2 regions of the Salisaeta longa DSM 21114 genome follow, and region 1 is predicted to be linked to the other one. Evidence: riboswitches for the same ligand, from Rfam matches in the RefSeq annotation. Region 1 holds a riboswitch; the other holds the start of a gene.

Region 1 (5,563 bases):
GCGCGCAGCATGCGAAGGTCGGGCGTGCGCAGGCGATGCCACAGCGGATACATCCGGAAGGGCCGCCCGGCGTACGTGAGCCCTGCCAGGAGCGCAAACATGAACCAGAACACGAGGGTTGTGGCCCACCCGGTGCCCACAAGTCCCAGCGCGGGCAGCGGGCCGGCGCCAAACATGAGCGCGTAGTTGGCGGCAATGTTGAGCGCGACGCCGCCGTACGTTATCACGGTGACGGGCACCGGGCGTGCAAGGCCCTCGGCAAAGCTGCGCAGGGCCTGATAGCCCAGTGCGGCGGGCAGCCCCCACACGATGGCGTGCAGGTAGCCCGTAGCCTGCGCCACAGCCGCCGGAGCTTGCCCCATCCCATGCAGCGCCGGCTCGGCAAACCATAACAGCGCTACGGCGGGCACGCCAAGTCCCACCGCGAGCCAGAGCCCCTGGCGCACGCTGCGCGTTACGGCGGCATGGTCGCGCCGCCCCACGGCCTGCGACACCATGGGGTTGACGCCCTGGATGACGCCGGTGGTTACGATGAGCACAAAGAAGAACAGCGTGTTGCCCAGCGCGACGCCCGCGAGCGCCGTGGGGCCCAGCTGCCCCACCATCACCGTATCGATAAACCCCATCGACACCTGGCCCACTTGCGCGGCCGTTACCGGTGCCGCCAGCCGTCCCATCGCCGCCAGTTCGGCACGCAGCGCGTCTCGATTCATTCGCGGCCTCCGGCCGGGCGTACGCCTCCTTCCATGAGCAACCGCACGTTGGGATCAAGCACCACGCGCGTCGGCCGCTCGCGAGCCGCGAGCCGCACCGTCTCGGTCGCCGCATCCACCATGGCCGTTGTTGTCGTTCCTGTACTGCCGGCATACATCGCTACATCCAATGGAAAAGCGAACGGCGCGCCCGCTTGCGTTTGCCGGAGGGTAAGCACCACCTCCTGCGCCTCGGCATCGTAGCGCCACGTGCCCGTGATCACCGGGTGACCGGCGCGGCGCGTCCACTGCGCGAAAAACCGCTGCAGGTTGGCCCCGGTGGCGTCCTCCATGGCCCGCCGGAAGTCGGCCGTCGTGGCGTTGCCTTCTTCGAACCGCTGATAATACAAGCGCAGGCCGTCCCAAAAACCGGACAGGCCCACGCGGTGCCGCAGCATGTGCAGCACCCAGGCGCCCTTCTGGTAAGGGTTGAGCGTGAGCAGTTCGTTCGGGTCGCTGTAGGTGGTGTCCACCAGCGGCGTGTTGGGATTGCGTCGCTGAAAGACGATCACGCGCTCGCGGGCTTGCCGCATGCCGGTTTCAAGGCGCGCCGGGCCATAGGCGTGCTCCATGTACAGCTGCGTCAGGTAGGTGGCAAACCCTTCGCTCAGCCACAGGTGCGGCCAGTCGGCTTCCGTTACGGTGTTGCCAAACCACTGATGCGCCACCTCGTGTGCTACGAGCGCTTCGTCGTTTTGCGTATCGCCCACGGCGGCCTCGCTGTAGAAAATGGCGGCGGCGTTTTCCATGCCGCCATACCGCGTCGTGGATTGGACGTTGGCGAGCTTCGGGTAGGGGTACGGCGCAATCTGCTGGGCAAAGAATTGCACGATGGGAAGGGCCTGCCCCAGATCTTGAAATCCGGCAGTGGAATCGGGCGGATACACCCAGCTCGTCACCGGCCGCCCGCGATACGTCCCCACGGTGTCGACGGCAAAATCGGCGACGCCAATGACGGCCACCTTGGTTGGCAAGGGTTCTTTGGTGCTCCACGTCACCGTGCGACGCGCGCCGGTCACGCGGCGCCCTACGTCGTCGCCATTCGATACGATGTCGTAGTGCGCGGGCGCCGTCACATGAAAGGTGAATGCAGCCTTATCGGCCGGATGGTCGACCACGGGCAACCAGTGGCGCGCGCGGTTCGGCCAGTTGTCGCCAAAGAACGTGCGGGCCCCGTGCTGATTGGTGCCAATGATGAGGCCATCGGCCGGAATGCCGTGATACTGCACGGTGAGCGCGTAGGTGCGCCCGGCCTGCAGCCCCCGCCCGACGCGCGCGACCACCTCGTGGCGGCGCTGCACAAACGGAACGGCCGCGCCGTTTACGGCCACGTCGGTCGCCGTCATACCGGTCCGGCTGCCATCTTCCGGATGCACCAGGTCGAGCCGAAGCCGGGTGAGCGTATCGGCGGTGACCACCACCGACGCGGTGGCTGTGCCCGCTATCCGATCGGTGCTATCCGACAGCACCAGCGACAGGTCGTAGTGCTGCACGTCCATTCCGGGATGCGGACGCGCCGGCGGCAAGGGGGCCGGCTGGGCCTGGCACGACAGCGAAAACGCGCTTCCCCCCACCAGGAGGAGAAGCGCGCTCCAACAAGACAACACACAACGGATCATAGGGACGGTGTTACATGGAAGAAGAAGGTGCTTCGACCACAATCTCACGCTCAGTATCGTTGAAGGGTCCAGGCACGACGTTGCCTTCGGCATCCAGCAGCTGCAGATGCACCACGTACGTTCCGCTGGAGAGGCCCGTCACAAACGACGGCACCCACTCGGTCAACGTCTGCGACGCCAGCGGCTCGGTGCTGCCCTTCTTACGAATGGTGTACTTGGCGCTGTAGCCATCGGCGCTGAGCTCTACGTTGTGGAGGTAGAAGTCCAGCATGATTTTCTCGGCAGCCGCGCCGCTGTACGTGCCCTTCGGCCGGCTGTAGATGATGGTGGGCGCGCCTTTTTCGATCATGGGCGTGCCGGTTTCCTCCGCCACGTAAAAGGTCACGACGTCGTGCGCCCCCGGGTTCTTCACGCTTTCGTGGTACGAGCGGCTCGGAAAGACCACGAGCGTATGCGCGCCCGGCGACAGCTCGCCGATCGGAAACGGCTGGCCCGTGTTGTAATTGGCCATGTAGGGGCCATTGTCGAGGATGATGTGCACGTGCTGGCCGTTGGCCGAGTTGGCGATGTTCTGCGCGCGCGGCGTCTGCGTCTGGATGCCGGTTTCGAACGAGTCCACGGTCACGGTCACGTCGACGCTCGCGCTGTCGACCACCGCGCTGTCGATGGGCGCGGTAAACTGCGCCGAGGCCCCGGCAATGGCGGGCGACCGTTCGCCCGGCGTGATGGTGACAGCCGTCGCGTTGGCCGTGCTGCTTTGGGCATCGGCAGCATCGGAAGAATCAGACGACCCGCCGCAGGCCGTGAGGGCGCCGGCGAGTAGCAAAAACGTGGACAGGCGGAGCGTGCGAACAAACATGACAAACGGGCGATGGGTGTGGGAACATGAGCATCGGCAACCTACGGTGCGCGGCCGGAGGCTGTCAAGCGAGTAACGGAACCGTCATGTGACGACGCCCCAACCGCTCTACGTCTATCAATGCTGGGGTTTCCTCTTGCCTGTTGCTGTTACGCGGAGGCGCTCCCCTCCGCCTGCAGCAGTTGCCCGCAAAAGTCGACCGTGTGCCGGGCCATGGCCAGCGTCAGGGTGGCCCCGAATACGCGGGGTGTAGACCGCTGTGTGAACCCGCCGCTGCTCACCTGGTAAGAATATGTGCTGGGGGTGCCTGCACCAACGGGCTGAGAACACACCCTTTGAACCTGATTCGGTTTGTACCGACGAAGGAAACGTTGCGCGCCCGTCAACGAGCGCGCTTGCCAGGTCCCGCGGCGTCTCTTGTTTCTGGACTAACGACCTGCATGACGATGACCTCCCTTCGCCTCGGACTCGAATGGTTCCTGAATCCTGACCATACCCCGCTCCTCGTGGCTCAAGCGCACGGCTGGTTTGAAGCCGCAGGCATCGACCTCACCCTCATCGAACCGGAGGAGCACCTCGACGCCGTCGACGCCATTGCGGAGGGCGCCATGGACCTTGCCATCACGGAGCCCCTGCACCTCGCCGAGGATTGCGCTGACGGGCATTCGGCCGTTGGGATCACGCGGTTTTTGCACACCAACGGTGGCGTCATGTATCGAACCGACACCGGGATCTCGCGTCCGCGCGACATGGCGGGCACGCGCATCCAGTACCCTGGCGCCCCAGGACCGGGCGGGCCGGCTATCGTGGGCACTATGATCGAGGCCGACGGCGGCCCCTACGACCCAGACGCCTTCACGCGCGTCAACCGTGGCTTTTATCACACCGATGCCCTCGCCGATGATGCGGCGGATGTCGCGACCCTCGCATTCTACAATTTCGAGATGGTCGAAGCCCGTCACCGTAGCCTCGATGTTGGCTTTTTTGCGCTGAAGGATTGGGGGATTCCGGACTTCTGCCAGCTCATTTTGATTACGACGCCCGAGCGCTTAGATGCGCAGCAAGAGACGTTTGCGCGGTTTCTGCGCGTGCTGCGGCGTGGGATCGATGTGGTACACCAGCGCCCAGAGGAGGCCCGCCAGATCTACTTCACGCGTACCGACACCGATCCAGACGACACGCTGATGCGTGCAATTTTTGAGGCTACAGTGCCGTGCTTTACGCACGACTTCAGCATGACAACGCGCTACTACGAACAACTCGAAGCCTGGCTGGTCCGCCGCGGACTCATCGACGCTCCCCAGCAGCCGCTGACCTACTGGACGAACGTGCTCGCCCTTCCCGACCCGGCCCGCGCGATGGCTCACTGACCACAGCCCAGGCCCTGGAAAAACAAGGCCTGACGCAGGGTGACCTCCGGTTGCCTGTCACTGCTCCCCATCATAAACATTGATTATTCGTTGTAATGCGTCCGCGTGGTTATAAATATCATCCAGCGAATCAATGGGAACGCGCTCTTCGTCCTTGTTCTCGTCAAAAAGTCCGATGTAGTTCTGTGATCGGTTAAAGTGCAAACGACAAATCGGTTGACGGTTATTGTCATCGAGGAGAACGCCAAAATATGTTTTCACATCACGAGGAGTCACGCGGTCAACATCAACGACCTCTCGCATGATGGCACGAACAATGCGAAAGCCCTCCATTTCTTCCTCAGTCGTCACGACATCATCATTGATCTCTACGACACCTTCAGGAAGCGTATCTCTCCCTTCCACCTCGGACGGGCTCCTTTCAGTAGGCTGAAGGTTTACCGCGACGCTTGCCTCCTCTTCTTCCAGAGCAGACTTCAGGCGGCCACTGACCTTATCGTGTACAAGTTGATGAAGCGACTTCTGCACGATACCTTGGAATTGTTCGCGTACGGCTTGCGTCACCCGCCCATCGTATACCTGCTTTGCCATGAAGTGAACAAAATCATCTTCAGGACGCCTCCACTGTTGGTCGAGGTAGTTACGAAGGGCCTTTCGATACTTCAAGTCGTGCGCCGCCTCAAGCATTTCCCGAAGGTCGAATGTAGACTTTCGCAATCGCTTTAGCTCTTCAACGTGCTGCTCAGTGTATTTTCCAAGGCTAAGCTCAAGGAAAGGACGTTGGTCCATCTTATTCTCCTCTTCCAGGTCAGAGAAGAATTTGTAATTGACACCATTTGTCAGCACCCCGATCCGCGCTTTTGTCATGTGGAAATAGCGGAAGAGTTGTCCGGCATGATCGGTAGAAAGCTCAGCACCCGCCTTCTTGCACTCAAATAGCATAACCAACGCATCGTCGCGACG
Region 2 (5,563 bases), 890 kb from region 1:
AGCGAGCTGATCTTGCATCTGGCGGCCCAGAGCCGTCGGCAGAACCATCTCGACCAGATCATCGACGCGCTCATGCAAATTGAGGGCGCCTACTCGCTCGTGCTCCTCACCGACGAGCAGCTCATTGCGGTGCGCGACCCCAACGGCTTTCGTCCGCTTGCCCTGGGCCGCATCGGCGCGCCCGACCAGCCCGGCGGCGCGGCGTACTGCGTGGCCAGCGAAACGTGCGCCTTCGACATGATCGGGGCCGAGTACGTGCGCGACATTGCGCCCGGCGAGGTGCTCGTCATCGACCGCGAGGGCTGCGCAAACGGCGGCTCCTTCACGAGCTACGAGCTGCCCAACAAGTTTGGCATCAGCCAGTGCGTGTTCGAGTACGTGTATTTCTCGCGGCCCGACTCCAAAATCTTTGGGGAAATGGTCGATAAGGTGCGGCGGCGCCTGGGCGTAGAGCTCGCCAAGGAAGCGCCGGTGCCCGAGGTGGGCGACGATGAGAAGACCCCGATCGTCATTCCGGTGCCCGACTCGGCCAACACCGCCACGCTGGGCTACGCCACCGAGTGCCAGAACATGGGCTATCGCTGCCGCTTCGAGCTGGGACTGATCCGCAATCATTACGTGGGCCGCACCTTCATTGCCCCGGGCCAAGACCGGCGCGAGATGAAGGTGCGCCTCAAGTTTAACACCGTCGAGGGCTTGCTGAAGGATCGCACCGTCATCGTGCTCGACGACTCGATTGTGCGTGGCACCACCGCCCGCTACCTCATCGACATGCTGCGCGACGCGGGCGCAAAGAGCGTGCATTTTCGCGTGTCGGCCCCGCCGGTTATCAGCCCGTGCTTCTACGGCATGGACTTCCCGAGCAAGGACGAGCTGCTGGCCAATCAGTTTGACAGCGTCGAGGAGATGGGCGACTGGCTGGGCGTCGACTCGCTGGCCTATCTCTCGCCCGAGGGCCTGATGCGCGCCGTACAAGGCGCCAACAAGTCGGAGATGGGCTATTGCAGCGCCTGCTTTACCGACAACTACCCGGTGCCCGTCAACAAAGACGCGGCGAAGGAGGAAAACGAGTGGCAGGTGTAGCGCACTCAACCCCGCGGGCCGCCAACGCCCGGAGACGTTGACGGCCCGTTGGATGGCACTGCGCTGTGCGATGCAGTTCCGCGCGGAAAGGGCGCGGGCTACGCGTCGTCGTCGGTGGGCGCGTCGTCAGTGGGATAGAGCGCCCCGCCCTGTGCCCGAAAGGCTTCGGCCTTGGCATCCAGCCCGGCTTTCAGGGCATCATCGGGCGAAAGGTTGTGCGCTGCGGCGTATTCCCGAACGTCCTGCGTGATCTTCATCGAGCAGAACTTGGGGCCGCACATCGAGCAAAAGTGCGCGCCCTTGGCCGCATCGTTGGGCAGCGTCTCGTCGTGGTACGCACACGCGCGCTCCGGGTCGAGGCCCAGGTTGAACTGGTCGGTCCACCGAAACTCGAAGCGCGCCTTCGACAGCGCGTTGTCGCGGGCCTGCGCGCCGGGATGCCCCTTTGCAAGGTCGGCCGCGTGCGCCGCAATCTTGTACGTGATGACGCCCTCGCGCACGTCGTGCTTATCGGGCAAGCCCAGGTGCTCTTTGGGCGTCACGTAGCACAGCATCGCCGTGCCAAACCATCCAATCATGGCCGCGCCAATGCCGCTGGTGATGTGGTCGTAGCCCGGCGCGATATCCGTCGTCAGCGGCCCCAGCGTGTAAAACGGCGCCTCCTCGCACCACTCCTGTTGCTTCTGCACGTTCTCCTGAATCATGTGCATGGGCACGTGGCCCGGCCCCTCGTTCATCACCTGCACGTCGTACGTCCACGCCCGCTTGGTGAGCGCGCCCTGCACGCGCAGCTCGTCAAACTGCGGGGCGTCGTTGGCGTCGGCGATGGCCCCGGGGCGCAGCCCGTCGCCAATGGAGAGGGACACGTCGTAGGCCGCGCAGATTTCACAGATCTCGTCCCAGTGCGTGTACAGGAAATTCTCCTCGTGATGCGCCAGGCACCACTTGGCCATGATGGAGCCGCCCCGCGACACGATGCCCGTCACCCGCTGGGCCGTCTTCGGAATAAAACGCAGCAGCACGCCCGCATGGATCGTGAAGTAGTCCACGCCCTGCTCGGCCTGCTCGATGATCGTATCGCGAAAGAGCGCCCACGACAGGTCTTCCGGCGCGCCGCCCACTTTTTCCAGGGCCTGATACAGCGGCACCGTGCCCACCGGCACCGGACTGTTGCGCAGGATCCAGGCGCGCGTCTCGTGGATGTTGTCGCCCGTCGAGAGGTCCATGATGGTGTCGGCGCCCCAGCGCGTGGCCCACACCATCTTCTCCACCTCCTCGGCGATGGAACTGGTGACGGCCGAGTTGCCCATGTTGGCGTTCACCTTCACCAGGAAGTTGCGCCCAATGATCATGGGCTCCAGCTCGGGGTGGTTGATGTTGGCCGGGATGATGGCGCGCCCGCGGGCCACCTCGGCACGCACAAACTCGGGCGTGATGGGATCGGGGATGGCGGCGCCGTGGGGTGCTCCGTCGTGCTGCTTTAGGAGGTCGCGGCCGGCGGCGGTGTCGCGCAGTGCATCGCGGCGCTGGTTCTCGCGGATGGCGATAAACTCCATCTCGGGCGTGATGATGCCCTGCCGGGCGTAGTGCATCTGCGTTACGCGGTGCCCGGACTTCGCCCGGCGCGGCGCGCGCTGCGCCTCAAACCGCAACGGTTCGGTGGAGGGGTCGTTACGCCGCTCGGTGGCGTAGGCCGAGGTGGGGCCGTCGAGCAGCTCGGTGTCGCCGCGCGCCTCGATCCAGTCGGCACGGAGCGGTGCCAGGCCCTTGCGCACGTCAACGGTCACCGCCGGATCGGTGTAGGGGCCGCTCGTGTCGTACACGGTAAGCGTGGGGTTGGCCTGCGCGCCGAAGGACGCGGGCGTGTCGGATTGGTCGATGGCCCGCATGGGCACGCGCACGCCGGGCTGGGTGCCATCAACGTAGATCTTGCGCGAGCCGGGCAGCGGACGCGTCATCTCGTCGGCTACGCGGGCGGCCTCGGGGCCAACGGCTGTAGTGGGGGCGCCGGCAGACGAAGCGCGGGCGTCGGTGGGGGTGGAGGGGGGACGGGTAGGCATAAGGTGGCTTGCAGCGTTTAGGGAATACAAAACGATGCGAAACCAGCGGTGCGCCGTGCACCGGCATGCCCTACGGCACCCACAGTCGGGAAGCTTTCCTTCGCCGGTATGAACCGGATCAGGTTCGAAGGGTGTTTCTCAGTCTGGCGCAACGGCTCAGACACCCCTAGCTTCGCATGACCTCAAGCTAACGCGGCACCCGCGCAAATACAACCGGCGTCTGCGCTGCCGTGCGCCTTTTGGTCTTCCTGGAAGGGAGGCGTTAGGTTAACCTGGAACGGAGGGCGCAAGGTCATCCTGGAGGGGCACTCTCCGCAATCGATCGTTTACCTTCGCACATGGAGATTGCCACGTCACTCCCTACGGTCGTTCCTCGCGATGACAAGGAGACTGCTTTTTGTGTAAACTAAGCCGAGTGGCCGAACCCTCGACGCGCGGTTTATCGGCGCTCACGTGGCGGCGCGTCGGGCGCGTTGTACACAGGGCCCAACAGCTGCTCCAGGCGATGGTCAATCATCGCCTCCTTCATGGCTTCGCGGCGCTGTAGCTGGCGCTGCAACTCGGCCAGTTGCTGCTGGATCTGCTCGATCTCGCGGCGGCGGTTCGCCTGCTTCAGGGCGAAGATGTCCCGTAGCATCGCGCGCAGCGAGTCGATCTGCTGAGCCCGGGTAGGACTTGGGGCCATCAGGCGAATGGCGCGTGCGTATTCCAGCGCCTGGGCCTCCAGGCTCCGTTCACGCAACAGCTGTTGGTAGAGCGTCTGGCTCTTGCGCTGCATGGCCTGCAGATACGATTGCTGGGCGTTGGTGCCCACGCTGCGCGGGGCCACGGCCCGCTCCACCATCGATGGCCGCGGCGAACGCACGATGACGGCGGCCTCGTGCGCCCGCACCTGGGCTTCGGTGACTGGAATGAGGCGGCTGCCTACGGCATACAGGCGGCCGTCGAGCTCGACCACCGGCTGCTGGATGCCGACAAACTGGTAGTGGGCCTCGATGCCCTGAATGTTGAGCGAGTCGGGCAGCAGCGCGCTCGACACCGCGCGGCCGTCAACGTACACCACCCCGTTCTGGATGGTGAGCGTGCGCACGTTTGGGGCCGACGATTGTGCGTACGCGGTGGTGGAGAGGGCCACGCACAATGCCACGAGCGTAGCCGTACGCTGCACAGTAGACGAGAAGATCGACATAGCAGAAAGCTTCATCATGAGGTACAACAGTTACGGCGTCGTCGGCTGCATGGCAGGCTGAAACGGGGCCCACGCGGCGGCGCGACTGCGACGCTCAAGCTGTTGCGCCTGGTGGTAGAGGCGCTGCACCTCGCCGCTGGTGTCCCAGGCCGGAAGCGAAGCCTCAGTGGCTGGGGCGGGCGGCGTACTGGCGGTCATTCTCGCAGGCGGCGCCTCCGTCTCCCATTGCCACCAGCCTACGCCAAGCAGCAGGGCCAGGGCCGTTGCCGCCACCGTGGCGCGCATCCAGCGATGACGACGAGGCCGGGCGCGCTCGGTTGCGGGCCGTGCACGACGCGCCGCCGCCTGCCGGTCGCGCGCAACCGCCCCGGCACGCGCCACTACGTCATCGACCACCGACGGCGCCGGGCGGTGCTGTCCGCGCACGGCATCCAGATGGGCTTTCGTCTCCTGCATCGCCTCGTAGCGCGCCCGCAGGGCCGGATCGTCGGCTAGCGCATTGGCCAGGGCCTCGGGGCAGGCCGTCTCGTTGTACAATATGGGAAGCAGTTGTAGCTCTTTTTCCATCACGTCATGTAGCCAATCCAAAAGTAGTTAGTCTAGGCGCCCGGCCAGCGAAGACTGGCCCGCTCCTTCAATCATTTTCCGGAGGTTCTTCAGCGCATAGCGCATGCGGCCCAGCGCCGTATTGATCGACACGTCGGTCAGCTCGGCAATCTCCCGGAACGTCAGGTCGGTTTCCTGGCGCAGCAGGAGCACTTCGCGTTGCTCGGGGGCTAGGTCTTGGATGTACGCATCCAATAGCTCGCGCTGCTGCCTCCGGTGCAGGGCTTCATCGGCCGCGGGCTCATCCGTTTCGAGGGTATCCCAGAAGGATCGCTCGTCGGGGGCGCGGTCGTCAACATCCGCCCACTTTTTCTGCTTGCGCAGGTGGTCGATGGTGGTGTTGTGGGCAATGCGCATCACCCAGCTCTTCCACTGGCCCTGGCGGTTGTACGACCCGCGGCGGCCGTTCATGGCGTCGATGACGCGCACAAACGTCTCCTGAAACAGGTCGTTGGCCACGGCGCGGTTTTTCACCATGCCCATGATGTATCCAAAAATTTGATTCTGGTACCGCTCCACCAGCTGACGAAAGGCCTGGTCATCGGCCTCGTCGAGGTAAGCAGCTACCAGCGCTTCGTCGCTGGGCGTGTCCGGCATCCGGGAAGAGACTGCGTGGCGAGCCATC

What was found. Region 1 has a riboswitch for thiamine pyrophosphate ahead of SALLO_RS15970 (ABC transporter substrate-binding protein). Riboswitches for the same ligand answer to the same signal wherever they lie in the genome.
Region 2: another riboswitch for thiamine pyrophosphate. It lies ahead of thiC (phosphomethylpyrimidine synthase ThiC); the one in region 1 lies ahead of SALLO_RS15970 (ABC transporter substrate-binding protein).

Annotation. Positions count from the first base shown of each region.
Region 1 is NZ_ATTH01000001.1:1,833,132-1,838,694, forward strand. It holds gene SALLO_RS15965 (MATE family efflux transporter) at 1-713, opposite strand, end outside; gene SALLO_RS0107550 (M1 family metallopeptidase) at 710-2,359, opposite strand; gene SALLO_RS0107555 (hypothetical protein) at 2,382-3,230, opposite strand; TPP riboswitch at 3,520-3,615, shown strand; gene SALLO_RS15970 (ABC transporter substrate-binding protein) at 3,677-4,600, shown strand; gene SALLO_RS0107565 (type I restriction endonuclease) at 4,658-5,563, opposite strand, start outside.
Region 2 is NZ_ATTH01000001.1:2,724,347-2,729,909, reverse strand. It holds gene purF (amidophosphoribosyltransferase) at 1-1,083, shown strand, start outside; gene thiC (phosphomethylpyrimidine synthase ThiC) at 1,182-3,041, opposite strand; TPP riboswitch at 3,222-3,321, opposite strand; gene SALLO_RS0111455 (hypothetical protein) at 3,583-4,350, opposite strand; gene SALLO_RS0111450 (hypothetical protein) at 4,363-4,899, opposite strand; gene SALLO_RS16825 (sigma-70 family RNA polymerase sigma factor) at 4,927-5,562, opposite strand.